Regions from separate parts of the Massilia sp. LXY-5 genome, predicted to be linked through region 2. Evidence: predicted binding sites of a transcription regulator. Region 2 holds the regulator's gene; each other region holds the start of a gene.
The links. Region 2 encodes sigma-54, which starts transcription at its own class of promoters, with help from an activator protein. Its sites were predicted from a motif close to TGGCANGNAANCTGCTTT; they were not measured.
Positions count from the first base shown of each region.

Region 1: a site for sigma-54 is predicted at 1,207-1,224, ahead of ACI48I_RS20725 (urease accessory protein UreD). Genes of this name have one in related genera too.
Region 3: a site for sigma-54 is predicted at 3,349-3,366, ahead of ACI48I_RS19040 (flavin monoamine oxidase family protein). Genes of this name have one in related genera too.
Region 4: a site for sigma-54 is predicted at 1,986-2,003, ahead of pepA (flocculation-associated PEP-CTERM protein PepA). Genes of this name have one in related genera too.

Region 1 covers NZ_JBNNEH010000006.1:501,095-508,336, reverse strand. Annotated here, with positions in the region: gene ACI48I_RS20730 (OmpA family protein) at 1-975, opposite strand, end outside; gene ACI48I_RS20725 (urease accessory protein UreD) at 1,337-2,164, shown strand; gene ACI48I_RS20720 (urease subunit gamma) at 2,172-2,474, shown strand; gene ACI48I_RS20715 (urease subunit beta) at 2,483-2,800, shown strand; gene ureC (urease subunit alpha) at 2,797-4,497, shown strand; gene ureE (urease accessory protein UreE) at 4,508-5,014, shown strand; gene ACI48I_RS20700 (urease accessory protein UreF) at 5,014-5,703, shown strand; gene ureG (urease accessory protein UreG) at 5,714-6,346, shown strand; gene ACI48I_RS20690 (hypothetical protein) at 6,360-6,566, shown strand; gene ACI48I_RS20685 (GIN domain-containing protein) at 6,677-7,242, shown strand, end outside.
Region 2 covers NZ_JBNNEH010000007.1:84,220-91,461, forward strand. Annotated here, with positions in the region: gene lptA (lipopolysaccharide transport periplasmic protein LptA) at 1-411, shown strand, start outside; gene lptB (LPS export ABC transporter ATP-binding protein) at 411-1,172, shown strand; gene ACI48I_RS21615 (RNA polymerase factor sigma-54) at 1,211-2,677, shown strand; gene hpf (ribosome hibernation-promoting factor, HPF/YfiA family) at 2,741-3,097, shown strand; gene ACI48I_RS21625 (enoyl-CoA hydratase/isomerase family protein) at 3,211-4,296, shown strand; gene rapZ (RNase adapter RapZ) at 4,456-5,319, opposite strand; gene hprK (HPr(Ser) kinase/phosphatase) at 5,564-6,499, opposite strand; gene ACI48I_RS21640 (PTS sugar transporter subunit IIA) at 6,550-7,032, opposite strand.
Region 3 covers NZ_JBNNEH010000006.1:137,434-144,675, forward strand. Annotated here, with positions in the region: gene ACI48I_RS19025 (ABC transporter permease) at 1-313, shown strand, start outside; gene ACI48I_RS19030 (alpha/beta hydrolase) at 631-2,133, shown strand; gene ACI48I_RS19035 (hypothetical protein) at 2,263-2,985, shown strand; gene ACI48I_RS19040 (flavin monoamine oxidase family protein) at 3,402-4,991, shown strand; gene ACI48I_RS19045 (c-type cytochrome) at 4,988-5,386, shown strand; gene ACI48I_RS19050 (RidA family protein) at 5,415-5,909, shown strand; gene ACI48I_RS19055 (TonB-dependent receptor plug domain-containing protein) at 5,960-7,242, shown strand, end outside.
Region 4 covers NZ_JBNNEH010000004.1:117,709-124,950, reverse strand. Annotated here, with positions in the region: gene ACI48I_RS14800 (YXWGXW repeat-containing protein) at 1-372, shown strand, start outside; gene ACI48I_RS14795 (ribonuclease HI family protein) at 465-1,163, shown strand; gene ACI48I_RS14790 (HD domain-containing protein) at 1,144-1,806, shown strand; gene pepA (flocculation-associated PEP-CTERM protein PepA) at 2,043-2,891, shown strand; gene ACI48I_RS14780 (EamA family transporter) at 2,959-3,798, shown strand; gene ACI48I_RS14775 (TonB-dependent receptor plug domain-containing protein) at 3,803-5,986, opposite strand; gene asd (archaetidylserine decarboxylase) at 6,232-7,083, shown strand; gene ACI48I_RS14765 (family 1 glycosylhydrolase) at 7,218-7,242, shown strand, end outside.

The DNA.
Region 1 (7,242 bases), on a different contig from region 2:
TGAAGAGCCGCTCGGAACCATGACCAAGGTCGGCTGGGTGTTGACGCCAGCCGCCTCCAGAGCGTCGAACGAAAACGACAAAGCGCCACCCACTGACTGCGTTCCGCCCGGACTTGTACCGGCGTTGATGAAGACGGTCACAGATCCCACGAAACTGTTCAGGTCGATGTGAACACGGTTTTTCCCCAGCAAACGAAAGATCTTGAACTTCACCGGCGGCCCCGGACTGAAGACGATCTGACTACCGGCCGGGAGTTGCGGTGGCCCGATACTTACGCCGACCCCGGTGGCAAAGACATTGAACGTTGCGCGTTTCTTGTCGATCGTATCGACGATTTCCAGCGTGGCCGCCAGGATGATGCCCTCGATCCCAAAGTCGACCACCTTCAGTGAGGGCGTGATGGTTTTGGTCACAGTGGCACTCTTCACCAGCTGGACCGTGAACCTGTCCTCAATGACCGAGGTGGGCGGTGGTGGGGGCGGAGGTCCTGGCTGGATATAGGTGACTTGCTGAACGAAGAAGACGGCGCGCCGGTTCTGCTCGAACTGATCTTTTGTGATGGCATTCGGAATCTTCAAACGCTGCGTGCCCATGCCGAACGCCTTCGAGTCCCTGGCAATCTTTTCCGCCAGCGCCTTGCCGCCGATCCTTTCCAGTGCTTCCACCAACAGCCGGAAGCCATTTTCCGCACGCTCTTCGCTGATTTCGTTTTCGAATTGCGTTCGTTGTCCAACAGGAATCGTGCGAGCGATGTCTGCATGGCCCTCGACGCGAAACGCATAAATGGGATCATTCGTGGAATTGCTTCGAACGATCTCCCGCGCCAATTGCTCGATCTCGTCTTTCTGCTTCGGCGAGATGTCCGTGACAAATTCGGAGAAACGCTGTATTTCGAGCGCTTGTCTCACTCTGAAATCGACGGGTTGTGGCAGCCTGCTTGCAACTTGTGCGCGAACAAACGGAATGAAAGCCATGACCGTAGCCTCCTAAGTGACGCGATCAAATTTCTCAAATTAAAGTTAGCGTAACCGCGAACGAGCACCCTGTTCGTCAGATATCCATTGTGGGCGTGTTGATAGCGCCCTTCAAGCGACGCCGTCGGATCGCGGGCCGTGCGAGCGCGCCCGCAATCGTCTATCGGTTCCGATCCGGCATGGCGTCAGGAGGGATCCTCCTTTCACGCACCTGTGCCCCATGCTGGCGCGTGGCGTGGAAAGTGCCCTGTTCGGGTGCAGGCCAGCTGCCTTTTCAGACAACAAAGGGCGTTTTAGCACGGCATGCTTCTTGCTCAAAACTGGTTATGAAGACCGTGCTCTATTCCCGATGAGAACACCGTTGCCTAGCGGTCGCTGGCAGGCGCAGCTGCGCCTCGGTTTCGTGCGCGGTGGCGACGGAACCAAGCTGGGTGAACGCGTTCACTGCGGTCCGCTGCGCGTGCAAAAGCCCTTGTATCCGGAAGGCGCACAGGTCTGCCATGCGATCATTGTCCATCCGCCCGGCGGCATCGTCGGGGGCGACGCGCTTGCCATCGATATCGGCGCCGCCAATGGTGCCCACGCGCTGCTGACAACGCCTGGCGCTGGCAAGTGGTATCGCGCAAACGGCTGTGCGTCGCGCCAGGACATGCGCATCGATGTCGCCGAAAACGCCGCGCTCGAATGGCTGCCCCAGGAAACCCTGTTCTACCGCGAGGCCGAGGTCGAGATGACCCACGACGTGTCGCTCGCTGCGGACGCGCGCTATCTCGGCAGCGAGATCCTGTGTTTCGGCCGCACCGCGTCGGGCGAAGTGTTCACTGAAGGTTCAATACGGCAGACCAGCACCATTCGCCGCGACGGGGAACTGGTGTGGCACGAAGAGGGCCGGATCGATGGCGCCGGGGCTGCGATGCACAGTCGGTTCGGCCTGGACGGCAACACAGTCTGCGCCAGCCTGGTCGCCTGCGGCCTCACGCTCGACGCCGGCCAGCTGCGGCAACTGCGTGAGGAACTCGATCACACCGGCGGGACAACCGGCGTCACCCAGCTGCCGAAGATCGTCGTCGTGCGCCATCTCGGTCGCTCCAGCGAGGCGGCGCGCGCCGTGCTGCTCGCGGCCTGGCGCCGCCTGCGCCCTGCCCTGCTTGGGCGCGAGGCCACCGTGCCGCGTCTGTGGAATACCTGAGGACATCATGGAACTCACCCCACGCGAAAAAGACAAGCTGCTGATTTTTACGGCCGCCCTCCTCGCCGAGCGCCGCAAGGGACGTGGACTGAAACTGAATTATCCGGAAGCGGTCGCCTATATCTCGGCCGCCATCATGGAAGGCGCGCGTGACGGCAAGAGCGTGGCGCAATTGATGAGCGAGGGGACGGCGATCCTGTCGCGCGACGAGGTGATGGAAGGCGTGCCGGAGATGATCCCGGATGTGCAGGTCGAGGCCACCTTCCCCGACGGCAGCAAGCTCGTCACCGTGCACCATCCAATCATCTAGGAGGCGGCATGATTCCAGGCGAGATGCTGATCGAACCGGGCGAACTGGAGCTGAACGCCGGCAGGCCGACCGTGTCGCTCGCGGTGGCGAACAGTGGCGACCGGCCGATCCAGGTCGGCTCGCACTTTCACTTTTATGAGACCAATCCGGCCTTGCAGTTCCAGCGCGCCCTCGCCTACGGCATGCGGCTCGATATCGCCGCCGGCACTGCGGTGCGTTTCGAGCCGGGCCAGGTGCGCACCGTCACCCTCGTTGCGCTGGCCGGCGACCGGATCGTCTTCGGTTTTAATGGTCAAGTCAACGGACCGTTGACGGAGGCGCCATGAGCCGCATCGGGCGCCAGGCCTATGCCGAGATGCTCGGGCCGACTGTCGGCGACCGCCTGCGCCTGGCCGATACGGCGCTGTTCATCGAGATCGAACGCGATCATGCAATCTACGGCGAGGAGGTCAAATTCGGCGGCGGCAAGGTGATCCGCGACGGCATGGGCCAATCCCAGCGCCTACATGCACAGGTGGCCGATACCGTGATCACGAATGCCGTCATCGTCGACCACTGGGGCATCGTGAAAGCCGATATCGGCATCAAGGACGGCATGATCGCGGCGATCGGCAAGGCCGGCAATCCGGACATCCAGCCGGGCGTGACGATCGTCATCGGCGCGGCGACCGAGATCATCGCCGGCGAAGGCATGATCGTCACCGCCGGCGGCGTCGACAGCCATATCCACTTCATTTGCCCGCAGCAGATCGACGAAGCGCTGCACAGCGGGATCACGACCATGCTCGGCGGCGGCACCGGTCCCGCGGTCGGCACGGCGGCCACCACCTGTACGCCCGGGCCCTGGCATATCCACTCGATGCTGATGGCGGCCGAGGCCTTTCCGATGAACCTGGGCTTTTTCGGCAAGGGTAATGCGAGCCAACAGGCGCCATTGGTCGAACAGGTGCAGGCCGGCGTCATCGGCCTCAAACTGCACGAGGACTGGGGCACGACACCGAACGCGATCGACACCTGCCTGAACGTTGCCGATGCCATGGACATCCAGGTCGCCATCCACAGCGACACGCTCAACGAAGCCGGCTTCCTGGAGCATACGCTGGCAGCCTTCAAAGGCCGCACCATCCACACGTTTCACACCGAGGGCGCCGGCGGCGGCCATGCGCCGGACATCATCGCCGCCGTCGGCGAAGCGAACGTACTGCCCTCGTCGACCAATCCGACGCGGCCCTATACGGTCAACACGCTCGACGAACACCTCGACATGCTGATGGTGTGCCACCACCTGGACGCGGCCATCGCCGAGGACATCGCCTTTGCCGAGTCGCGCATCCGGCGCGAGACGATCGCGGCCGAGGACATCCTCCATGATCTCGGTGCGATCTCGATGATGTCGTCCGACTCGCAGGCGATGGGGAGGGTGGGAGAGACCATCCTGCGCACCTGGCAGACCGCGCACAAGATGAAGCTGCAGCGCGGCGCCCTGCCCGGCGACCCGGCACGCCACGACAACGCGCGCGTAAAACGCTATGTCGCCAAGTACACGATCAATCCGGCCATCACGCACGGTATCGCGCACGCGGTCGGCTCGGTCGAACCCGGCAAGATTGCCGACCTGGTGCTGTGGAAGCCGGCCTTCTTCGGCGCGAAGCCGTCGATGGTGATCAAGGGCGGCATGATCGCGGCGGCGCAGATGGGCGACCCGAATGCCTCGATCCCGACGCCGCAGCCGGTGCACGCGCGGCCTATGTTCGGCGCCTTCGGCCGCGCCTTGACGAAATCCTTCACCTTCGTGTCGCAGGCGGCGTTTGACGCCGGCATTGGCGCGCAGCTTGGTCTCGTCAAACCCTTGATGGCGGTGCGCGACACCCGCCGCCTCGGCAAGGCCGACATGGTCCACAACGATGCGACGCCGCACATGCAGGTCGATCCAGAAACCTATGAGGTGCGCGCCGACGGCGTGCTGCTGGCGTGCGAGCCGGCGACCGAGCTGCCGCTGGCGCAGCGTTATTTTCTATTCTGAGAGTGTCACCATGCTGACCCTGCATACCCTGATCGATGGCCCGGCGCCGATTGATGGCGAGTTGGTGCTGCCGTTTCACCTGCGCGAAAAAAGCCGGCTGCGCGCGGCGCTGGCGAGCGGCGAAGAGGTGGCCGTGCTGCGTCCGCGCGGCACAGTGCTGCGCGGAGGGGACCTGCTGCGCGGCGACGATGGCCGTGTCGTGCGCATCGTCGCCGAAGCGGAAAGCCTGTATACGATCGCGCACGCCGACACGACCGGCCTGGTGCGCTGCGCTTTCCACCTCGGGAACCGGCATACGCAGGCGCAAGTGGGCAACGGCTGGCTGCGCATCCGCGCCGATCCGGTGCTGAAGGAGATGCTGATCGGACTCGGGGCGCAGGTGAGCAGCGAGACGGCGCCGTTCGAGCCGGAAGCGGGCGCCTACGGTGGCGGCCACCATCATGGCGAACACGGTACCCACCCGCTGGCGCCGGTACCGCTGCGCCAGAAAATCCACCGGCCGTCGGACCTCGCATGATGGCCGACGCTTCCCTGCTTCGCCTGCTGCAACTGGCCAGTCCTGCGCTGCCGATCGGCGCCTACAGCTATTCGCAAGGACTCGAGAGCGCGATCGATGCCGGCCTGGTGCACAACGCGGCCAGCGCCCGCGACTGGATCGGAGCAGCGCTGACCGAGGTCGTGGGCCGCTTTGACGCGCCGCTGCAGTGGCGCCTGTTATGTGCATTCACCGAGCGCGATGGCGCCGCAGTCTGCGACTGGAGCGAGCGCTGGCTCGCCTCGCGCGACACGTTTGAATTGCGCGCCGAAACCATCCAGATGGGTTATTCGCTGCGCCAGTTGCTGGGTGCCCTGCTCGAGGACCTGCCCGGCGCCGATGCGCGCATGTTGCCCCTGCTCGACGCCGCCGCGCTGTCGCTGCCGGTCGCCTACGCCTGCGCCGCGGCCGCACTCGGCGTGGCGCCGCGCGAGGCTTTGCTCGGTGCCCTGTTTTCCTGGGCCGAGAACCAGGTGCTGGTGTGCGTCAAGACCATCCCCCTGGGCCAGGTCGCCGGACAAAAGATGCTGCTTGCGCTGGCACCCGTCGTCGAGATGGTTGCCGGCGACGCGCAGGCATTGCCCGATCACGCGCTGTCGAACTGGGCGCCGGGATTGTCGCTGCTGTCGATGCGGCATGAAGTGCAATACAGCCGCTTGTACCGCTCATAAGGAGATCGAGATGGAATCCACTAAAACGCCGCTGCGCGTGGGTATCGGCGGCCCGGTCGGTTCGGGCAAGACGGCGCTGTGCGAAATGCTGTGCAAAGCGATGCGCGCGCAGTACGAGATGGCGGTGATCACGAACGACATTTATACGCGCGAGGATATGGAGATCCTGCTGCGTGCCGAAGCGCTGCCGGCCGAGCGCCTGATGGGCGTGGAAACCGGCGGCTGCCCGCACACGGCGATTCGCGAGGATGCCTCGATCAACCTGGAAGCAATCGCGCGCATGAGCGCCGACTTCCCGCAGCTCGATTTGATCCTGATCGAATCGGGTGGGGACAACCTGGCCGCGACCTTCAGCCCGGAGCTGTCGGACCTGACGATCTACGTGATCGACGTGGCCGGCGGAGAAAAGATCCCGCGCAAGGGCGGCCCGGGCATCACGCGCTCGGACCTGCTCGTCATCAATAAAACCGACCTGGCGCCCCATGTGGGCGCGAACCTGGAGGTGATGCGCGTGGACGCTGCACGCATGCGCGGTACGCGTCCCTTCGTGTTCACCAGCCTGCGCCATGGCGCCGGTGTCGACGACATCGTTGCCTTCATCCGCCATCAGGGACTGCTCGATGCCGTTCCCTCTTTTACCTGACCAAGGAGTTGTCATGTCCCCGTTCCTGCGCCGCCTCGCTCCCATCGCCGCAATCCTGGTCGCGATCCTTGCCGCCACCCTCACCGCGGCGCCCGCACAGGCCCATGAGACCGGGATGCCGCACCTGATTCACGCGTACGAAGGATGGATGGCGCTGGCGGTGGTCGTGCTGTCGCTGCTGGGCGCGGGCTTGCTCATCAGGCGGGCACTGCGGCGCTGAGCGGTGGTTCAGCGCTTCATTCCGTCTATCGTGCAGTCTGTCGCACGGCCCGTGCCGTGGCCGGTTCCCGCTCCTATAGTGGCATCATCCACTCGATGACGGAGACAACCATGAACAAACTGCTCGGCACCACCCTGATGGCCTCGGCCCTGACCCTGAGCGCAAGCGCCGCCCTGGCGGACGACCTCGTGCGCGAAGCGCGCAAAGTCGATGCGCGTGTCACGCGCGTAAAACTCGACGGCGTGGTCGACCTCGTCGTGCGCCAGGGCGTCACGCCTTCGCTCGTGATCTCGGGCGAACGCGCCGATGTCGCGCGCGTGACGACCCACCAGCAGGGAGAGACGCTGGAAATCGACACCGAACGCCGCAATCACTACGCCCGTGACCACAATCCGAAATTGCGTGCCGAGCTGGTCGTGCCGAACCTTGCCGAGTTCGTGTCGGAAGGCGTGGGCGCCAGCACGGTCAGCGGCTTCAGCGGCGACAAGATCGTGCTCGCCCTCGATGGCGCCGGGGCCGTCACGCTCGCGGGCAGCTACCGCAAGGTCGATGCCAGCCTGGGCGGCGTCGGCAGCCTGACCATCGACGCGGCGAAGGCCGAGCGGATGGACCTCGCCTTGCGCGGTGCCGGCCGACTCGCCGTCACCGGCCAGACCCGTGCGCTGCGCGCGACCCT
Region 2 (7,242 bases):
AAGTCGGACCGCGCGCTGCTCAAGGAAACCCCGGAAGGCTACATGAACGTCACGCTTACTTCGAACCCGGGGCGCGTGGCGACCTTCCGCCAGAAGCGCGACGGCGGCCCGGACCTGTGGGTCGAAGGCCAGGCCGAGCGCATCGAATACGACGAGCGGGTGGAACTCGTGAAACTGTTCTCGAAGGCGATCGTGAAGGAACTCGAGAACGGGCGCCTGACGAACGAACTCGATGGCGCCTACATCTCCTACGACAACCGCAAGGAAGTGGCCACCGTGCGCAACGACGCCAGCGGCGAGACCAAGTCCGGCGGCGGCCGCGGCACCCTGATCATCGCGCCGCGCCGCACTGCGCCCGCCGCGGCTCCAGCGGTGGCTCCGGCAGCGCCGGCAGCACCAGGAAAGAAATAATGAAAGATGCACGCGACAACCGCAGCACCCTGGTGGTGCGCGGACTGCAAAAAAGCTATGGCAAGCGCCTGGTCGTGCGCGACGTCTCGCTGGAGGTCGGCTGCGGCGAAGTCGTCGGCCTGCTCGGCCCCAACGGCGCCGGCAAGACCACCTCGTTCTACATGATCGTCGGCCTGGTGCCGTCGGACGCCGGTACCATCGAGATCAATGGCGCCAACATTTCGAGCCTGCCGATCCACCGGCGCGCGGTGATGGGCCTGTCGTACCTGCCGCAGGAAGCCTCGGTGTTTCGCAAGCTGACGGTGGAAGACAATATCCGCGCCGTGCTCGAACTGCAGCGCGACGACAACGGCAAGGCGCTGACGAAGGATGCCATCAATACGCGCCTCGACTCGCTGCTGGCCGAACTGCAGATCGAGAAGCTGCGCGAGAACCCGGCCCTGTCGCTGTCGGGCGGCGAGCGGCGCCGCGTCGAGATCGCGCGCGCGCTGGCGACCAATCCGCGCTTCGTGCTGCTCGACGAACCGTTCGCCGGCGTCGACCCGATCGCCGTGATCGAGATCCAGCGCATCGTGCGCTTCCTGAAGGAACGCGGCATCGGCGTCCTGATCACCGACCACAATGTGCGCGAGACGCTCGGCATCTGCGACCGCGCCTACATCATCAACCAGGGCGCGGTGCTGGCGTCGGGACGTCCCGACGACATCATCGCCGACGAGTCGGTACGACGCGTCTACCTGGGCGAACACTTCCGCATGTAGCAAGGCTGTAGCAACAACACGGGACACCAAGCGGCACCATGAAACAATCCCTGCAACTCCGGACTTCGCAGCACCTGGCGCTCACGCCGCAGCTTCAGCAGTCGATCCGCCTGCTGCAGCTCTCCACCCTCGAACTGCATCAGGAGATCGAGCAGATCCTGTCCGATAACCCGCTGCTCGAACGGCTCGACGACCCGCTCGACCACTCGGTGCGCCTGCTGGCCGACGGCGCGATCAACAGCGCGCCGGCGCAAGCCGAGGCGCCGGCGCCGAACAACGAGGAGGGCGCCCCTGCGCCCGAGGCGGCCGAGGGCGGCGAAGGCGGCGAGGTCGAACGCGGCGAGTCCGAGGGCGACTGGGGAGAGGGTTCGCGCGCATCGAGCGGCGACGGCGACGACGACGGCCGCCCGCAGCTCGGCGCGGTCGGCGTGACCCTGCGCGAGCATCTGTGCGAGCAGATTCGCGTGACGGGCGTCACGGCGCGCGACCGCGCGCTGGCCGAACTCGTGATCGACGCGATCGACGACAACGGCTACCTGGAGGAGCAGCTCGACGAGATCCATGCGCGCTTGCCGGAGGAGCTCGAGGTCGAGATGGACGAACTGCGCTGCGCGCTGGCGCTGGTGCAAAGCCTCGACCCGGTCGGCGTCGGCGCGCGCAGCGCATCCGAATGCCTGGCGCTGCAGATCCGCGCGATGCCGGGCGTGCCGCTGGTGACGCGGCGCATGGCCCTGAAAATCGTCGAGGGGTATCTGAGCTGGTTCGCGCAGCGCGAATTCACGAAACTGAAAAAAGCGCTCGACTGCGACGACGAGGACCTGCGCGAGGCGCAGGCCGTGATCCGCCAGTGCAATCCGCATCCCGGCGCCGCCTTCGCATCGAGCGTCTCGGATTACGTCGTACCGGACGTTATTGTCCGCAAGTCGAAGGGCGGCTGGAGCGTCTCGCTGAACAACGAAGTGATGCCGCGCCTGCGTGTGAACAACGTCTATGCGAATTTGCTCAAGCAGGGAAAAGGCGAAGGCCAGATGAGCGCGCAGCTGCAGGAAGCGAAGTGGCTCATTAAAAATATGCGCCAGCGTTTCGACACGATCCTGCGTGTTTCGCAGGCAATTGTGGAGCGCCAGAAGAACTTTTTCAGCCATGGCGCGGTTGCCATGCGTCCCCTTGTGCTTCGCGAGATAGCTGATACACTAGGACTACACGAGAGCACAATTTCTCGCGTGACAACTCAAAAATTCATGCTGACCCCGCACGGCATGTTTGAGCTGAAGTATTTCTTCGGAAGCCATGTCGCCACCGAAGCGGGGGGCGAAGCATCGTCTACGGCGATACGGGCGCTCATTGCGCAACTGACAGGAGCAGAAGACCCAAAGAACCCATTATCCGACAGCAAGATCGCGGAAATGCTCGGTGAACAAGGGATGGTCATTGCGCGCCGCACGGTTGCAAAATACCGCGAGGCACTCAAGATTCCTCCCGTCAGTCTCCGCAAATCCTTGTAACAGCGGCCCCCATGCGCACTCCCTGCGCGGCGCGGCGGCCGCTACATTTTCAAAGGAGTGTGTATGAATCTCACCATCAGTGGCCACCACCTCGACGTCACCCCCGCCATCCGTGAATACGTACAGAACAAGCTCGAACGCATCACCCGCCATTTCGATCAAGTGATCGATTCCCACGTCATCCTCGCGATCGACAACCTCACCGAAAAAGACAAACGACAGAAGGCCGAGATCAACCTGCGCGTCTCCGGCAAGACCGTACACGTGGAAAGTGTGGCGCAAGACCTGTATGCGGCGATCGATCTCCTGATGGACAGGCTCGATCGCCAGGTGATGAAATACAAGACGATGTTGAAGGACCATAGTCGTGAGGCGCTCAAGCGCCTGCCTGAAGGCGGAGAGGCTGCTGCTGCGATCTGATCGCGCATCGAGCACCGTCTGAACGAGGGCGCCGGAAGGCGCCCTTTTCATTTTGTGCGGTGGACGGCAGTGTCTTGGGTAAAATGCTTGTCTTTTCCATCAACGAATTCGCCATGACCGACCATGTCCTGACCCGCGTTGCCAACGGCACCGGCATCATCACGCTCGACCGTCCCAAGGCTCTGAACTCCCTCTCGCTGGCGATGGTGCGGCGCCTGACGGACATCCTGCTGGCCTGGCGCGACGACGCGTCGGTGTGCGCGGTCGTCCTCACCAGCAGCAGCGAAAAAGCCCTCTGCGCGGGCGGCGATATCCGCTTCTTCCACGAAGCCGGCCACGCGACCCCGACCGGCGGCAGCGCCCTGCTCGAAGATTTCTTCACCGAGGAATACGCGCTGAACCATCTGATCCACTTCTATCCGAAACCGTATGTGTCGATCATGGACGGCGTGGTGATGGGCGGCGGCATGGGTATCGCCCAGGGCGGTCCTGAAACTGGCCTGCGCATCGTGACCGAGCGCACGAAGATGGCGATGCCGGAAGTGAACATCGGCCTGTTCCCGGACGTCGGCGGCAGCCATTTCCTGTCGCACGCGCCGGGCCAGCTGGGCAACTACCTGGGCCTGACCGGACTGACGATCGGCGCTGCCGACGCGCTGTACCTCGGCCTGGCCGACGTCTTCGTGCCGGGCGCGCAGCTGGGCGAACTGAACGCGCTGATCGAATCGACGCCGGGCGCTCAGCTGGCTGACGCGATCCGTCGCTTCGCTGAGCGCTTCGCTGTGGACGCGGGCCGGAGCGTGCTGGAGACGCAGCGCGCCGCGATCGACGCGCACTTCGGCGCCGGTTCGGTGGCCGCCATCATGGCCTCGCTGGAAAAGGACGAGAATCCGTTCCTGCAGAAAGCCCTGGCTGCGATGCGCCAGCGTTCACCGCTGATGATGTGCGTGACCTGGGAGATGCTGCAGCGTGGGGCCGCGCTCGATGTCGCCGACTGCCTGCGCATGGAACGCTCGCTGGTGCGCCGCAATTTTGAACACGGGGAAGTGCTGGAAGGCGTGCGCGCGCTGGTGATCGACAAGGACAATGCGCCTGCCTGGAATCCGCCAACGCTCGACGCGGTGACTCCGGAAATGGTGGAGCAGTTCTTCGAACCTGTCTGGCCGGATCACGCACACCCGCTGCGGCATTTAAGCTGATAACTGTAGCGTAACGCAGGGTGGGCTCCCCGAGCCCACGCGGCGATACATGGCAGCGAGATCATCCGGCACGAAATCGGAGCCCGCGCGTATCACCGCGTGGGGTCGTTGAGGCCAATGGCCTCAACGACGGTTTCACTGGAGCCCACCCTACGGGAGCTACGACTGCTCGCGATGCCGCAGCACCACGCGCTCGCTCTCGTTGAAGTAGGCCGCCAACCGCTCCGCCATGTACACCGAGCGGTGCTGCCCGCCGGTACAGCCGACGGCCACCGTCAGGTAGCTGCGGTTGTCCGTCTTGAACGAAGGCAGCCACTTTTCCACGAACTTGCAGATATCGTGCAGCATCTCGGTGGCGCTCGGCTGGGCCTCGAGGAAGGCGATCACGGGGGCGTCCTTGCCGGTCAGCGGGCGCAGCGCCAGGTCGTAATACGGGTTCGGGATGGCGCGCACGTCGAACACGAAGTCGGCGTCGAGCGGCACGCCGACCTTGAAGGCGAAGGACTCGAAGAACAGGGTCAGCGGTGCGTGCTGGACTTCGGCCAGTTCCTTGATCCAGCCGCGCAGTTTATTCGCCGATGCTTCGGAGGTGTCGATCACGTGACCGAGCTGCTCGATCGCGCCGAGGCGTTCACGCTCCTCGGCGATGCATTCGATCAGCGTGCGGCGCGAGGCCGGGTTTTCGCCCGGGCGCAGCGTGTGCGACAGCGGATGGCTGCGCCGCGTTTCGGAGAAGCGCGCCACCAGCGAATGGGTGCTCGAGGTCAGGAACAGCACCTTGACCTGGTGGCCTTCTTCTTTCAGCCGCGCCACCGTCAGCGGCAATTCGGTCAGCGATTCCGAGCTGCGGGCATCGACCGCGACGGCGAGCTTGCCCGTGCCTTCGCTCGACACGGCTTTCACCAGCTGCGGCAGCAAGGCCGGCGGCAGGTTGTCGACGCAGTAGTAACCCGCGTCTTCCAGAACATTCAGGGCAACCGATTTGCCCGATCCGGAGATACCGGTGATGAGAACGATGTGCATGGCGCGATGATACCGCAACCGTAGCAACTTTGTCCCCGGTCGTCCCGATTTTGACCGGTTGAAAGCGATTACCTTCCGATCGTGAACGTTAGCAGCGAATGCACGGGGGTTGCGGCGCGTTTGGGCAGAGCAAGCGCTCTAATCTCCGCTCATGGCCTGACGTTGGTGGAGCAGGGGTTTCGCGGGACATGTCCCGCGCCTGCGGAACGGTCTGCCCTTGCAAGGGCAGACTCCTTGGCAACACTCAATCTCCGCTCATCGCTTGTCGTTGCCGCTCCATGAACTCCTGCAGCGTATCGATCCCGCGCAATTGCAGGATCGTATTGCGCACCGCGGCCTCGAGCAGCACCGCGATGTTGCGGCCGGCTGCCACCGGAATGACGACCTTGCGGATCGGCAGTCCCAGCACTTCTTCGGTCGGGAAATGGAAGGGCAGGCGCTCGACTTCCTCGTCGAGCACGCCGCGTTTTACCAGGTGCACGATCAGTTTCAGGCGCATCTTGCGGCGCACCGCGGTCTCGCCGAAGATCGCCTTGATGTCGAGCAGGCCGAGGCCGCGCACCTCCAGCAGGTTCTGCAGCAGGGGCGGGCAGCGGCCCTCGATCATGTTCGGGGCGATGCGCGAGAATTCGACGGCATCGTCGGCGACCAGACCGTGCGAGCGCGAGATCAGCTCGAGACCGAGCTCGCTTTTGCCGAGGCCGGAATCGCCCGTGATCAGCACGCCGACGCCGAGCACGTCCATGAAGACGCCGTGCATGATCACGCGCTGGGCCAGCTTTTTCGACAGGTACACGCGCAGGAAGTCGATCACCTGGGCCGCAGGCAGCGGGGTCGAAAACAGCGGGATGTTCTGCTCGTCGCAGATGGCAAGGATGTCGGGCGGGGTTTCCAGGCCTTGCGCGATGATCAGCGCCGGCGGCCCGCCGCCGATGAGTTCGCCGATCACGTGGCTGCGCGAACTCGATTTCAGGCGGTGGTAGTAATTCAGTTCCTGGTGCCCGAAGACCTGGATGCGGCCCGGGTGGATCAGGTTCAGGTGGCCGACCTGGTCGGCGGCCGAGGCGACGTCGCCCGAGATCAGCCGCTCGCCCCCTGGAAAGCCGGCGAACCAGCCCAGTTGCAGGCTGTCGCGGTTGTCGTCGTACAGCCGTTGGATGGTGAGCGGAGTCTGCAGCATGGCAAGATCGGTAAGGTTAAACGCGTGGCGGAGAGGACTCCCCCACGAGTTTAACCCAAGGCCTGCAAGCTAGGTTGCCAGTTGATAATGCGTTCGTGGATCGAGCGCGGATCGGTATCGGTGGCCAGGGCGGTGCGGATCGCTTCGTCCGAGAACAGCTCGGCAATTTCCGACAGGATTTCCAGGTGCTGCTGCGTCACGTGGTCCGGAATCAGGAGGAAGAACAGCAGGCTGACCGGCTGGCCGTCGGGCGATTCGAAGGGGATCGGTGCGGCCAGGCGAACAAACGCGGCGATCGGCTGCTTCAAACTCTTGCTGCCCTTGATGCGTCCGTGCGGCACGGCGACGCCATGGCCGAGGCCGGTCGAACCGAGGCGCTCGCGCGCGAACAGGTTCTCCGAGACGGTCGAACGTGCGATCCCGCAGTTGTTCTCGAAAATCAGTCCGGCCTGTTCAAAGGCGCGCTTCTTGCTCGACACTTCGATGTCGAGCTGGACGTTTTCGAGGGAAAGGATTTTGCTGAGGTTGGTCATTTCACGCTTTTCATAATGCGGCACCAAGGCCGACTTGCGGAGCGGAATTATAGGCCTGTTTTCCGGCCCTGTAATTCGATTTCGCGTCGGTATCCTACGCCTGTCGCCGGTTTCTTTCGACCTCTCAGCCACCCTTGTCTTAGCCCTCTTTGCGCTTTCACAAGAGGACGCGCAATTTCCGCAACGAAAAGTGGTAGTGGCTGAATGAAT
Region 3 (7,242 bases), on a different contig from region 2:
CTCGGTCACCGAGCGCACTCGCGAGATCGGCATCTGCAAGGCCCTGGGCGCCCAGCGCCATCACATCCTGCTGCAGTTCCTGATCGAGGCCACCACCTTGTCTCTGCTCGGCGGCCTGGTGGGATTGGGGCTGGGCTATCTGCTGGGATTCGGCGCCGCAAAAATGATCCCGAACTTCCCGGATGCCTTCGTACCTTGGTGGGCGATCGCGATGGCGATCGGTTTTTCAAGCGTGGTCGGGATCGTGTTCGGCATCATGCCGGCGGCCAAGGCGGCCAATTTACACCCGATCGACGCCTTAAGGTACGAGTGAGTGTCAGCAGCGAGGACAAGTTCACCTATGGCACCTTCTATGTCGGCCTGATCGTCTTTCTCTGCCTGATGGTGCACGGCCTGCACACGGAACTGGGGCCGGCGCGCTGACACCTTTCATCGGCAGACGCCGTTGATGAAGACCGGGGCCACTGCCCCGGTTTTTTTTCGCCCGTGCTGACGATGCCGGGCGAATCCGTTGCAAACGTGCCCACAGGATCATGCTCCGCTTACATTGCTTTCCGATTAACTCTAGAATAAAACCGCATAGTAAATCTTGGTTTCGCTATGCAAAACAATAATTTATGGAGACAATCGATGAACAAGCAGCTCAGCATTTTCAGTGCACGTCGACTCATACCGCCGCTGCTGGCGGCCCTCGCCCTGTCCGCCTGCGGCAGCGATGACGATCCCGCGCCGCCGCCGCAGCAGGCAGCGGTCACCCCGATTCCTTTTACACCGGAACCCGAATCGACCCGCGCGCAGGACGGACGCACGTTCTCGGTCGTCCAGACCCAGCCGGCCCTGGCGGCACTCAGCGGCGCGCCCGAGACGGACCGCTGGACGGGTGTGCTGAACAATGCGAGTTACCAGGTGGAGGTGCCGAAGAACTGGAACGGCATGCTGGTGATGTACGCGCACGGCTATGCGGGAGAGGGCGCGAACCTGTCGGTGTCGCCGCCGGCGATCCGGCGCTACCTGATCAGCCAGGGCTATGCCTGGGCCGCCTCGAGCTACAGCAAGAATTACTATGACGTGCGCGCCGGCGTGGAAGACACGAACGCCCTCGCCATCGCCTTCGTCGGCATCGCGCGCCAGAACGGCCGGACCCTGGCGGCCCCCTTTAAAACCTACATCATGGGCGTGTCGATGGGCGGGCACATCTCGGCCGCCGCCGTCGACGAGGAAAACATCGCCACCGCCGTCAACCGGATCCGCTACAACGGCGCAGTGCCGATGTGCGGCGTCCTCGGCGACACGGAACTGTTCGATTATTTCGCCGCCTACCAGACCGCCGCCCAGCAGGAAGCCGGCATGCCGGCCACCAGCTGGCCGGTCGCGGACTGGGCCACCATCGGACCGCAGGTGAATGCGAAACTGTTCTCCAGCTTCCCGAGTGCCGCCACGCCGACCGCGCAAGCCGTGCCGACCGCCGAGGGACTGCGCCTGAAACAGATCGTCCAGAACCTGACCGGCGGCGCGCGCCCGATGTTCGACAACGGCTATGCCGGCCCGCTGCAGGCCACCGTCTGGGGCGTGTTCGGACGCGACGGCAAAGTCAACGGCATCCTCAACCAGGACCTGGTGTCGACGAAAGACATCGTCTTCCAGCTCGATGCCGACCCGGCCCTCAGTGCCGAGGAGCAGGCGTACAACGCCGCCATCTACCGGGTGCAAGGCTCGCCCGAGGCGAACCGCCTGCGCCGCGACGGCCTGCGCTGGATTCCGAAGACGAACGCCCAGATCAAGGTCCCGGTGGTCACCATCCACACCCTGGGCGACATGTACGTGCCCTTTAAAATGGAGCAGATCTATAAACGCCGCGCCGATGCCAACGGCACCTCCAACCTGCTGGTGCAGCGTGCGATCCGCGGTATCAGCCACTGCGATTTCACGATCGCCGAACAGGTGGGGGCCTTCGAGGCGATGGTCAAATGGGAGCAGCAAGGCGTGAAACCGGCGGGCGACGACGTGCTGACGCCGTCGGTGGTGGCCGATCCGAAGTACGGCTGCAAATTCACGGACAACACGCCGTCCCCCGACGACAGTGCGAACACGCTGCGAGTACGGGCTTCGCTGCCGCAGTGCAGCGGGAGCTGATTCGCGCGCGTCTCTGCACTGCAGGCCGGCCTTCCGGGGCCGGCTTTTTTTGCCCGGGGAGGTCCCCCGGCGGCTGGCTTGAAACTTGCGTACGTACGATCGGGACCTGAACGAGAAAAGGATCGTCGTATGCTGCTTCGAAACGATTTACTCGAATACGCCGGTGAGCGTCCGCTTACGCTGCGGATCCTCTGGATCGATGCCGCCCGGTGCCTGGCCTACACCTATGCGCTGGGCGAACGCGGCGCCAGCCCCTGCGCCGCCTCGCTCGACACGCTGATCGGCCACGTGCAGGCAAGGCATGCGCGCTTGCTGCCGCTGGACCCGTATCGCCCGACCGTCGACGCCGCCACGCTGCCGCCGAAATACCTGGCGCTGCGCGACAGCGCCTGGGCCATCGTCCAGGCGCTCACGCGCGACGAACCCGGGGTGTATCAGACGCGCACGCGCGGCCGGCTGGTGGCGGCCTGCCGCGCCGAACATGGCGTCTCGCATCCGACCATCTACCGCTACTTGCGGCGCTACTGGGAGCGCGGCCAGCATCCGGACGCCCTGCTGCCCGACTATGCCAACTCGGGCGCACCGGGCAGGACGCGGCGCGCCAACGCCGACGTCAAACGCGGCCGCCCGAGTAAATCGGGCGCAGCCGGCATGAATGCCGACGCCGCCATCCGCGACACGATGCGCGCCGCCGCCCTGCGCTACGCGGCCACCCACGAGGCCTTCTCGCGGCGCGGCGCCTACCGCCAGATGCTGGCCGATTATTTCGGCGCCGGCGCCCAGGCAGCCCCGACCTACGGCCAGTTCAGCTACTGGCTCGACCGCGACGGCGGCCTCCTTCTCCCCCGCTGATCCTTTTACTTTCCAACGCAGCCCGGCAGCCTTCCGACGTGCATTGCGCGTGTCGGGAGGCGCTTTGTTCTTCCGTGATGCGTTTTGGCAAAAAAACCCTATCGCGGTGCGGGCCGGATCAAAATGGTGCGGCGCATCAATTCAGTTCGGCGACCAGGCGCAAAAGGCTTGTCCACGTGCTTTCCGGCGGACGAAAAATAAAGTCTGCTCCGCTGAATATAGTGTTTTCTCCCTGCCAGCCGCCTGCATGCTTCCTACTCATCTCCATGTAAAAACATTGTTTGGCTGCGTGTTGCAATGCAATGCGCGAGCCTGAAACGACATTGTTTTTTCATGCAGATCGGGTCGACTTGCCCATGATTTTGGCACGCCGCTTGCTATGTATTTCCTCGTAACAACACAAAAAGAGGTGATCTATGGCGGGTTCGGACAAGGGGATGAGGACGCGGCGCGATTTTCTGTACCGGGCGGCCGCGGTCGGCGGCTCGGCACTGCTGCTCAACACGATGAACGCCTGGGGCATGGGCATCGCCTCGCGCGTGAGCGCACCGCCGCAGCTGAGCGGCAGCGGCAAAGGGAAAAAAGTACTGATCCTGGGCGCAGGCCTGGCCGGCATGACGGCAGCCTATGAACTGGGCAAGCTCGGCTACGAAGTGCAGGTGATCGAAGCCCGCAGCTTCGCCGGCGGACGCTGCCAGACGGCCCGCAAGGGTTTTCAATTGCAGGAGCTGGGCGGCCAGATGCAGGAGTGCCGCTTCGACGAGGGGCACTACATCAACCACGGCCCGTGGCGCATCCCGATGCACCACCAATCGACCCTGCACTACACGCGCCTGTTCAAGGTGCCGCTCGAGGTGATGGTCAACGAGAACGACAACGCCATCATCTATCTCGAACAGGGCGGACCGCTGGCGAAGCAGCGCCTGCGCGGCGCCCAGGTGAAATCGGACCTGCGCGGCCATGTGGCGGAACTGTTGGCCAAGTCCGTCAAAAACGATCAGCTCGACACCCGGCTGAATGCCGGCGACAAGGCGCTGCTGCTCGACTATCTCGCCAACGAGGGCCACCTCGACGCGGGCGACCTGCGCTACAAGGGCAGGAGCGGGCGCGGTTATAAAACCAATCCCGGCGCCGGCATGCTGCCCGGTCCCGGCGAGGCCTCCGATCCGCTCGGTTTCCGCGATCTGCTCGCCTCGAAGGTGGGCAAGGTGTACAGCGCGGTGCAGGACTTCCCGATGCAGAACACGATGTTCCAGCCGGTCGGCGGCATGGATCAAATCGCACGCGCCTTCGAAAAGCAGGTGGGACGCAGCATCCGCTACGGCGCCGAGGTGCAGACGATCCGCCAGGACGCGAACAAGGTGACGGTCACGGTCAAGGACGCCGCCAGCGGCAGGCTGTCGTCCCTGAACGCCGACTACTGCCTGTGCACGATTCCCTTGTCCGTGCTGCGCATGATCGACACCGATTTCTCGCCGCGCTTCAAGGACGCGGTGAAAGCCGTGGCCTATATGCCGGTCGGGAAAATCGGCCTGCAGATGAAGCGCCGCTTCTGGGAAGAGGACGACCAGATCTACGGCGGCCACATCGTCACGGATATAAAAGGCATCAACGTGATCTCGGTGCCCTCGTCGAACTGGCAGAAGCAGAAGGGGGTCCTGCTCGGCTACTACAACTACATGCTCGACGCGATCGAAACCAGCGCCTTGAGCCCGCCCGCGCGCGCCGAGTTTGCGCTCAGCGCCGGCCAGCAGATCTTCCCGGCCTACCGCAGCTCCTTCGAATCGTCCTTCTCCGTGGCCTGGCACCGCGTCCAGTACAACCTGGGCGGCTGGGCCGAGTGGACCGACGAAAGCCGCAAGGCGGCCTACCCGATCCTGAACGAGGGAGAAGGCCGGATCCTGCTCGCCGGCGAGCACCTCAGTTACCTGACGGGCTGGCAGGCCGGCGCCATCGAATCGAGCTGGCAGCAGATCGAACGCATCCACACGAGGGCACAGGCATGAAGACCCATCACCTCATCCTCGGCGCCCTGCTGTGCGCCGCTGTTCACAAGGCCGGCGCGCAAGCGATGGACGGCAAGGCGCTGTTCACGAAGAACTGCTCCGCCTGCCACCAGGCCAACGGCAAGGGCATTCCCGGCGCCTTTCCCGCGCTGGCCGGGAACGCGCTGGTGCAGGGCGCACCGGCCGACGTCGCGACCGTGCTGCTCAAGGGCCGCGGCGGCATGCCGGATTTCAGTGCCAGCCTGTCCGACGCCGACATCGCGCAGGTGCTCAGTTATGCCCGCAGCAGCTGGGGCAACAAGGCCACTGCCATCCCCGACACCGAGGTGGCAGCGCTGCGCGCCTCGCTGCAGGCCGCGCAGGCCGGCACCGGACGCCTGAGCAACAAGCACTGATCCCTCTTATCCCTATCAGGAACGCACCATGAAGACACGTTTGAACGCCCTCCTCGCCGCCCTGCTGTGCGCAACGACCCTGCCTGCACTCGCCCAGGACATCGTGCGCCACAAGATTCCCGGCTCCGACTTCCCGATCGCCCAGGCCGTCACGCTGCCGCCCAACGCGACCATCCATTTCATTAGCGGCCAGGTGCCGCCGGTGGTCGACAAGAACGCGCCCGCCGACTCGCTGGCCGCCTTCGGCAACACGAAACAGCAGACCGTCGGTGTCCTCAACAAGATCAAGGACATCCTCGGCGGCATGGGTTTATCGATGAGCGACGTGGTGAAAATGCAGGTGTTTATCGTCGGCGACCCAGGCAAGGGCGGCAAAGGCGACGTGGCCGGATTCATGGAGGGCTACACCCAGTTCTTCGGCGGCGCCCAGCCGAACCTGCCGGCGCGCGCCGTGTTCCAGGTGGCCGCGCTCAGCAATCCAGGCTGGCTGATCGAGATCGAGGTGGTCGCCGCAAAAAAATAAATCGCTCGCTGCCGTCCGCCATTCGTCGTCAACCAATTCAGGGGAATTCCATGCTCAAGGCCACACTCACAAAAACCGCCGCCGCCGTCGCCATCCTCATGCTGCAATCGGCCTATGCCCAGGAAGCGCAGCTCGCCATGGCCGACCCAGCGCCTGCGCTGCCGAATGCCGAAGCCGGACTGACCACCACCGGCGTCGTGATCGTCACCGGCACCCGCGCCTCCGGTTTAAAGGTCGAGAACAGCGCTTCTCCGATCCAGGTGCTCGATTCGGCCTCCCTGAACCGCACCGGCCAGGCCGACCTGCGCCAGGCGCTGGGCCAGAACCTGCCCTCGTTCACGATCCAGGCTTTTGGCTCCGACATGGCGGCAATGACCTTGTCGGCGCGCCTGCGCGGCCTCAGTCCCAACAACACGCTGGTGCTGGTCAACGGCAAGCGGCGTCACGGCACCGCCAACCTCGCCGTGCTGGGCGGCGCCTTCCAGGGCGCGGCCGCGGCCGACCTGAACTACATCCCGCTGGCGGCGATCGATCACGTCGAGGTGCTGCAGGACGGCGCCGCGGCCCAGTACGGGACGGACGCGATCGCGGGCGTCATCAACATCATCCTCAAATCGAACAGCAGCGGCCTGTCGGGCAACCTCAACGGCGGCGGCTACTATGACGGCGGCGGCCACACCGGCAACGGCAGCGCCAACATCGGCCTGTCTCCCTTCGAGACGGCCTACCTGAGCCTGACGGCGGAAACCAAGTACCACGGCTTCAGTAACCGCGGCGGGATCGACCCGCGCGTGGCCGACCCGGCGACCCTGGCCGCCCAGCCGCAACTGACCCAGGCACCCAGCTACCCCTACCTGAACAGGATCCAGGGCGACGCCCAGTACCGCCAGCACGTGGCCGCCATGAACTTCGGCTTCGACCTGGGGACCAGCGCCAGCTTCTACAGCTTCGCGACCTACGGCGAGAAAGACGCGCGCGCCTACGAAAACTACCGCATGCCGAGCCGCGTGCCGCGCGCCTACCCGCTCGGTTTCAGTCCCTTGGAGACCTTCGACGAAAAAGACTACGCGCTGACCGCCGGCGTCAAGGGCAGTCTTGGGGGCGGCTGGAAATGGGACCTGTCCAGCACCTACGGCAAGGACGTGACCAGGATCGGGGTCGACCATTCCGTCAACGTCTCGCTGCTGGCCGACACCGGCTTCTCGCCGACGACGTTTGCCGCCGGCCAGTTCAAGGCCAGCCAGTGGACCAACAACCTCGACCTCAGCCGCGAGTTCGACCTTGGCTGGGCCGCGCCGCTGAACTTTGCGATCGGCCTCGAACAGCGCCGCGA
Region 4 (7,242 bases), on a different contig from region 2:
GGTTATGTGTATGCACCGCCGGCCTGGCAGGAGCGTGGCGGCCGCTGGGTCATGCAGCAGGGCTACTGGAGCCCCCGCGGCGGCGACCGTTACTATGCCGGCGAGGGCTATCGCAGCCAGGGCTTCTACGACGGCGGCCGCAGCTATGCCTACCGCGACGGATACGGCTACCGCGACCGTGACCGCGACGGCGTGCCCGACCGCTACGAGCGCCATGGCGGCCGCCGCGACGCCGACCGCGACGGCATCCCGGACCGCTACGACCGCGACCGCGACAACGACGGCGTGCCCAACCGCTACGACCGCGACCGCGACGGCGACGGCGTCCGCAACGAGCGCGACCACCGGCCGGACAATCCGTACCGCCGCTGATTGCAGCCTGCACAAGAAAAGCGCCCCGCGGGGCGCTTTTTCATTGGGGCCCGCGGATTCATGAAACCGGTAAAAGCGGTTATGCTGGCGTCATGACCGAACTCGACCGCCTGCAAGGCGCCGCCAACCGCACCGAACTCGCCGCCAGCCGCAAGCTGGCCCTGCAGCGCAGCCTGCCGCTCGAGGAAGCGCTGCGCATCACGCTCGCCGCCAGCGCCGGCCCGGCCGGCCTGCCCGCGCTGCTGGCCGAACGCGGCGCCCTGCGCCAGGCCGAAGCGGCGCGCGCGCTGGCGCGGCGTTCGGCACGAGCCGCGGCACTGACCTTGCGCCAGGCCCGGCACGAGGGCGCGCCGACCGCCTGGCGCGCCTGGTTCGACGGTTCCGCGCGGCCCAACCCGGGGCGCTGCGGCATCGGCGCGCGCCTGCTCGGTCCGGAAGGACAGCTGGTCGAGCTGTCCGAGCCGGCCGGCTACGGCAACAGCAGCGAAGCCGAATACCTGGCCCTGGCCGCCGTGCTGGAAGCGGCCCTGGCCCAGGGTGCGCGCGAACTCACCGTCTACGGCGACAGCCGGGTCGTGCTCGACGACGTCGCCGCACCGGACGCGGACAGCGCTCCGGTGCTGCGCCCCTACCGCGTTCGGGTGCAGGCCCTGCTCGCGCAACTGCCGGGCACCGTCCTGCGCTGGGTGCCGCGCCACAAGAACCTGGACGCCGACGCCCTGTCGCAGCGCGCCAGCACAGCGCCGGCGATGGAGTCGGCGATGGAGTCCCATGCAGTCCTCGTTCCCTGAACTGTCGGCCTGGCAGCCGCGCCTGGCCGCGCTTGCTGCCGCCCACGCCGGCAACGACGGCGCCCACGACGCCAGCCACCTTGAACGCGTCTGGCGCAGCGCCCGGCTGCTGCTCGATCACCACGTGCAGGCCGATGCCCTGGTCGTGATGGCCGCCTGCTACCTGCACGACCTGGTCAACCTGCCGAAGAACGATCCGGACCGGGCCCAGGCATCGCGCCGTGCGGCGCGGCTGGCGCGCGAGGAGCTCGCGCGGCTCGGGTTCCCGGCCGAACGCCTGGACGGTGTCGCGCACGCGATCGAGGCGCACAGCTTCTCGGCCGCGATCGAACCGACGACGATCGAAGCGAAGATCGTGCAGGATGCCGACCGCCTCGATGCGCTCGGCGCGGTCGGCCTGGCGCGCATGTTCTATGTCGCGGGACGCATGGGCCGGGCGCTGGCGCACCCGCTCGACCCGCTGGCGCTCGGACGGGACCTGGATGACGGCGCCTGGACGCTCGACCACATCATGGTCAAGCTCGCGCAGCTGCCGGGCATGATGCAGCTCGAGGCCGGACGCGAGCTGGCCGGCGCGCGCCTGGCGCGCCTGCTGGCCTTCCGCGACGAATTCGCGGCTGAGTGGCTCGGGGACAGCCCGTGACCGGTGCCCAGTGCCGTCGGTCGCTTGCCGCATGGCGAAGCGCACCGGCATCGGTCTGCGGACGACACAAAGTGTGAGGGAAAATTAACAATTAATTCCTGTCGGAAATTTTTACACTCAGCAAGCATAACTTTTTTACTGCCTTCGCAAACATATGATTCGTAAGGAATTCCTCTAGCTGGCACGAGTGTTGCTTATAGGGTTGCATTCTATTAACAACACTTGGGATAAGAAAAATGACCTTCCTGAAGAAACTCGGCTGCGCTGCAGCTTTCGGCCTCGCCGCCGGCGCCTCCCAGGCATCGATCATGAATGACTGGACCTTCAACCCGGCCGGTTCCGGCCAGGCCAAGGGTCAGGAAATCAACGAGTACCTGGACGTGAACGGCAACGCCTTCATCGAGCTGAACGCGACGAGCAAAACCTCGTTCAACTTCGTCGAGCATGCCGTCTTCAACCTGTCGCAGGCAGACAGCAACGGCCAGCTGTTCCCAGTCAATTACGCGGGCGGCAACATCACCGCTACGTTTGAAGGCTATGGCGCCGGCACCTTCGGCGGCGCCTTCAAGTTCACCGGCGGCACGATCAAGATGTATCAGAATCCTGCGAACGGGCAGTACGGTTCGGTGTCGGGTATCTATGGTGCGAACCTGGGTAACCTGATCGGTACCTTTACCGTGCTGGCCGGCGGCGGCGGTACCGTGGACGGCAAGGGCAATCCAACCGACAATGGCCAGGTGAGCATTTTCCTCAAGGCCAGCAAAGGCGCCCTCGCCGCCAACTACTTCTTCGACGACCTGGGTCAGGACATGTCGGGCTTCAACGTCGAGGCATTCGCCTTCACCAATGCCAACACCGTCGGGGCGCCAACCGATCGCCTGGTAAAAGAAGTCGCTTGCCAGTTCGCGGGCTTCACTGGCCCTGGCTGCGCAGGCAACAGCCCGTACAAGAACGTCGCCGGCGATCACTTCTTCGTCAGCAACAACGGCCAGTTCAAGTTCAACGAAATCCCTGAGCCAGGTTCGGTTGCCCTGTTCGGCATCGCCCTGTTCGGCATCGGCGCACTGCGCCGCCGCGTGAAGTAAGCTTCAACGGCAGGACCCGAAACATGGCCTGGCTTTGCCGGGCCATGTTCGTTTACAGGAGCAGCCGATGAGCGCTTCCGTCATCGCCGCCGTCCTGTGCGCGGCGCTCCTTCATGCAGGATGGAATATCCTGGTGAAGATCCACGCCGCCAGCGGCGTACCGACCATGCTCGTCGTCGCCGGGTCCGGCCTCCTGTGCGCCCTCGGCCTGCCCTTCGTCGCCGCGCCGGCTCCCGCCAGCTGGCCCTTCATCGCCGCTTCCGCGATCGTCCAGACCCTGTATTACACCGTGCTTGCCGCAACCTACCGCGGCGGCGACCTCAGTCACGCCTATCCGCTGATGCGCGGCTGCGCGCCGCCGCTGGTGGCGCTCGCCGGCCTGTGCATGGGCGAGCACCTGAGCGCGCACCAATGGCTGGCGCTCGGCCTGGTCTGCGCCGGCGTGCTGACCATCTTCCTCGATGCCTCCCGGACCGCACGGGCGGCGCGCCGCACCACGATCCTCGCCCTGTGCACGGCCTGCGTCATCGCGACCTACACGCTGATCGACGGCGCCGGGGTACGGCGCTCGGGCGCGCCGGCCGGCTATACGATGTGGATCTTCGTCGCGACCGCCGTGCTGCTGCTGGCGCTGTCCTGGCGCCGCGAAGGCCAGGCCCTGCTCGCGTTCGCGCGGCGCCGCCCGGGCATCCTGCTGGGCGGCGGCGCGATGTCGGCCGGTTCGTACGGGATCGCGCTGTGGGCGATGACGACGGCGCCGGTGGCCCTGGTGGCGGCGCTGCGCGAGACCTCGATCCTGTTCGCCACCGCCATCGCGGCGCTGGTGCTGCGCGAGCGCCTCAGCCCGCTGCGCCTGCTGGCGGTCGGGCTGATTGCGGCGGGTGCTGCCGCGATGCGGCTCGCCTGATGCTTCAGAATTTCAGCTCGAGTGTCGCGCGCAGGCTGGGCCCGGCCTCGATGCGCGCCTCGCGCAGCACCAGGCCGCGTCCTTCCTCCGCGAAACTGCCGCGGTTGACGAAGTCCTGGCCCAGCAGGTTCGACAGGGCCACGCGCAGCTGCTGCTTCGGATTGAATTTATACAGCGCATAGGCTTCCAGGTCGCGGCGCGCCTGGAGCGTGGTCGTCTGGCGCTCGGACACGCGGATCTGCCCGCCCTGTTTCCAGGCGAAGCTCGCGCCCGTGGTCAACGCGGCGCGCTTGTAGTCGATGCCGAGGTTGCCCGCCAGCGGGGCCTGGCCGTCGAGCCGGTTGTCCGGACCCGGCACGCCGTCCACGCGCGACCAGTTGGCCGACAGGCTGGCGCGCAGGTCGATCGCCGGCGCATCTTTCATCACCGCCTTCAGCGGGAACTTGGTTTCCAGTTCCACGCCGCGGGTCACGGCGCGGCCCGCGTTCATCGGCATCGCCACCCAGCGCGCGCCGTCGAAGTCGACCAGGTAGCGCGTGTAGCCGTCGATGCGGCGCGTGGACGCGCTGAGCGAGAACAGCGCGCCTTCGGCCCAGTAATGTTCGTACGAGGCGTCGAAGCCGAGCGCCAGTTCCGGCTGCAGGTCCGGGTTGCCGGCGTAGTCGGGGTCGGTCGAGCGGTTGTCGATCGAGGTCTGGCGGCGCGGGATCAGTTGCTGGAAACTCGGCGCCTTGTAGGTGCGGGTCACGGCGAAGCGGACCTGGTCGCCCTTGGTCTCCGGGATCTTCCACAGCGTCTGCAGCACCGGGCTCCAGACGCTCGAACGCGAGCGGCCGGTGGCGAAGGTATTGCCGCTGGTGGTGGTGCGGATGCCCTCCCAGCGCGCGCCCAGGTAGAGCGACCAGCGCGGCGTGAGGTTCCACTCGTCCTGGGCGTACAGCGCCAGGCGGCCGACGCGCGACTCGGATTCCTCGCCCTTCGGCAGGGCCGGGAAGACGCGGTTGCCGGCCTCGAATTCCTCGCGGCTGTCCGTACGCCTTGAGTAGCCGCCATCCCAGCCCATGCCCAGCGCATGGTCCTTCATGATGGTCTTGCTGAACTTGCCGACCGTGGTCGTGCCGCGCTCGTCGGCTTCGAGGTGCACCAGGTTGTCGATTGGGCGTGCCGCGCCGGGCGGCGTCCATCTCCGGTTGTCGGTCGTGTTCTGGCCGCCGATCAGGCTGGCCTTGACGTCGAGCTTGGCGCCGTCGGCCATCTTGTGCACCCAATTGAGTTCGGTGCGCAGGACGTCGTTGTCGGAACGGACCGCCGAGTCCAGCACCGGATAGGGTGTGGCGGGACCGAGACTGGTCGTGTTCACGTCCTGGTTGTGGTTGCGGAAGCGCGCGGAATTGACGAAGCTCTGCGAGGTCAGGGTGTCGCCACCCTCCAGCGTCCAGTTCAGGCGCGGGGCCAGGTTGAACAACTTGAGGCGGCCGTCTTCATGGCCGTCGGCGTGGCGCACCTGCACCGGCTGTCCGGCTGGGTCGAAGGCCTGCTCGTCGCTGACGCCGCGGCGGCTGAACTGCTCGGCCATCACGCTGGCGGCGACCGAATACGACATCGTGCCGAGCTTGTCCGACAGCTGCAGGTTGGCCGTCGGCCCCTGGAAACCGCTGCCGGTGCGCGCGCCTAGCTTGAATTCGCGCTGGCCGCTGCGGACCGTCTTTTTCAGGACGATGTTGACCGTGCCGGCCACCGACTGGGTCGAGAACTCGGCGCTCGCCGCGCGCAGCACCTCGATGCGCTCGATCACGTCGGGCGACAGCGAATCGATCGTGAAGCCGCCCGGCGCCCGTTCGCCGTTGATCAGGATTTGCGTGTAGCCGGCGCCGAGGCCGCGCATGCGGATTTCGCCGCCGCGTCCGTTCGGCGTGCTGACTGTGATGCCGGGCACGCGCTTGAGGACGTCGACCACGCTGGTATCGCCGTATTTCGCGATCTCCTCCTGGGTGACGACGATTTTCGTCGCCGTGTCGTCGCGCCGCGCATCATAGCTGTCGGCCGTGCCGCGTACCTCGACTTTTTGCATTTTCTGGTCCGCCGCAGCGTCGGCTTTCGGTGCCGCGCCTGCGGTCTCCTGGGCCAGGGCGGGGAAAGCGCTTGCCAGCGCGGCGGCAAGCAGGGTCATGCGGAGCGATGAGAGCATATACATATCAGAAAGCCAAGTTTATGAGAATGTATTGTCCTTTAGTTCCGGCATATTTAGATGCTCATGAGAATATATTTTCGATATGCATGTATTAAGGGGATCCTGCCCGGCCCGGTACCGACGGCTGCGTCCTGGGGCGATGCGCTACACTGGGCGGGCCCTGCCAGCGAAAACAAAGATATGCACGGGCACGCCCCTTATTTATAATTCGCCATCATCACCAGCAATAAAGGTCCGCCACCGTGTCCGATCGTTTCAAAGTACTGCCGCAATATGTCCTGCCCAAGCAGGCGCTGACCTCGTTCGCCGGCCGCGTCGCCGGCCACCGCGGGGGCAAGATGACCACCCGCCTGATCCGCTGGTTCGTCGGCAAGTACGGGGTCAACATGGACGAGGCGGCCAATTCGGACATCGCCAGCTACCCGAGCTTCAACGAATTCTTCACCCGGCCCCTGAAGGACGGCGTGCGTCCGCTGGCCCAGGCCGACTTCGTCTGCCCGGTGGACGGCGCGATCAGCCAGTTCGGCGCGATCGACGACCACCACATCCTGCAGGCCAAGGGGCACAAGTTCACGACCACCCAGCTGGTCGGCGGCGACGCCTCGCTGGCGGCGCACTTCCAGCACGGCAGCTTCGCCAACCTGTACCTGAGCCCGAAGGACTACCACCGCCTGCACATGCCCTGCGACGGCCGCCTGACGCGCATGATCTACGTCCCCGGCGCCCTGTTCTCGGTGAACCCGACCACCGCGCGCGGCGTGCCGGGCCTGTTCGCGCGCAACGAGCGCGTGGTCTGCGTGTTCGAGTCCGAGGAATTCGGCACCTTCGTCATGGTGCTGGTCGGCGCGACGATTGTCGGCAGCATGGCCACGCCCTGGCATGGCGTGGTCAATCCGCAGCGCACCGGGCGCGTTTCGGAATGGACCTACGATTCGCACCCGGTCGTGCTGAAGAAGGGCGAAGAGATGGGCCGCTTCCTGCTCGGCTCGACGGTGGTCATGCTGTTCAAGGAAAAGACCATCGCCTTCAACCCGGAGTGGGCGCCGGAGCGCAAGGTGCGCCTCGGCGAAATGATGGGCAACCGGCCGGCCTGACCTCGCTCGCGGCCATGCCGCCGTGCCAGCGTTCCGCACACGAAGCGGCACTATGTTAGGCAGTACACGGTCAAAACCCGTATCGCTCCCTACAGTGCTACTTCAGTGGCTGCGCTTCGCGAACGAGACGGCAAATGGCTTCGAGTGGTTCCCCATTCA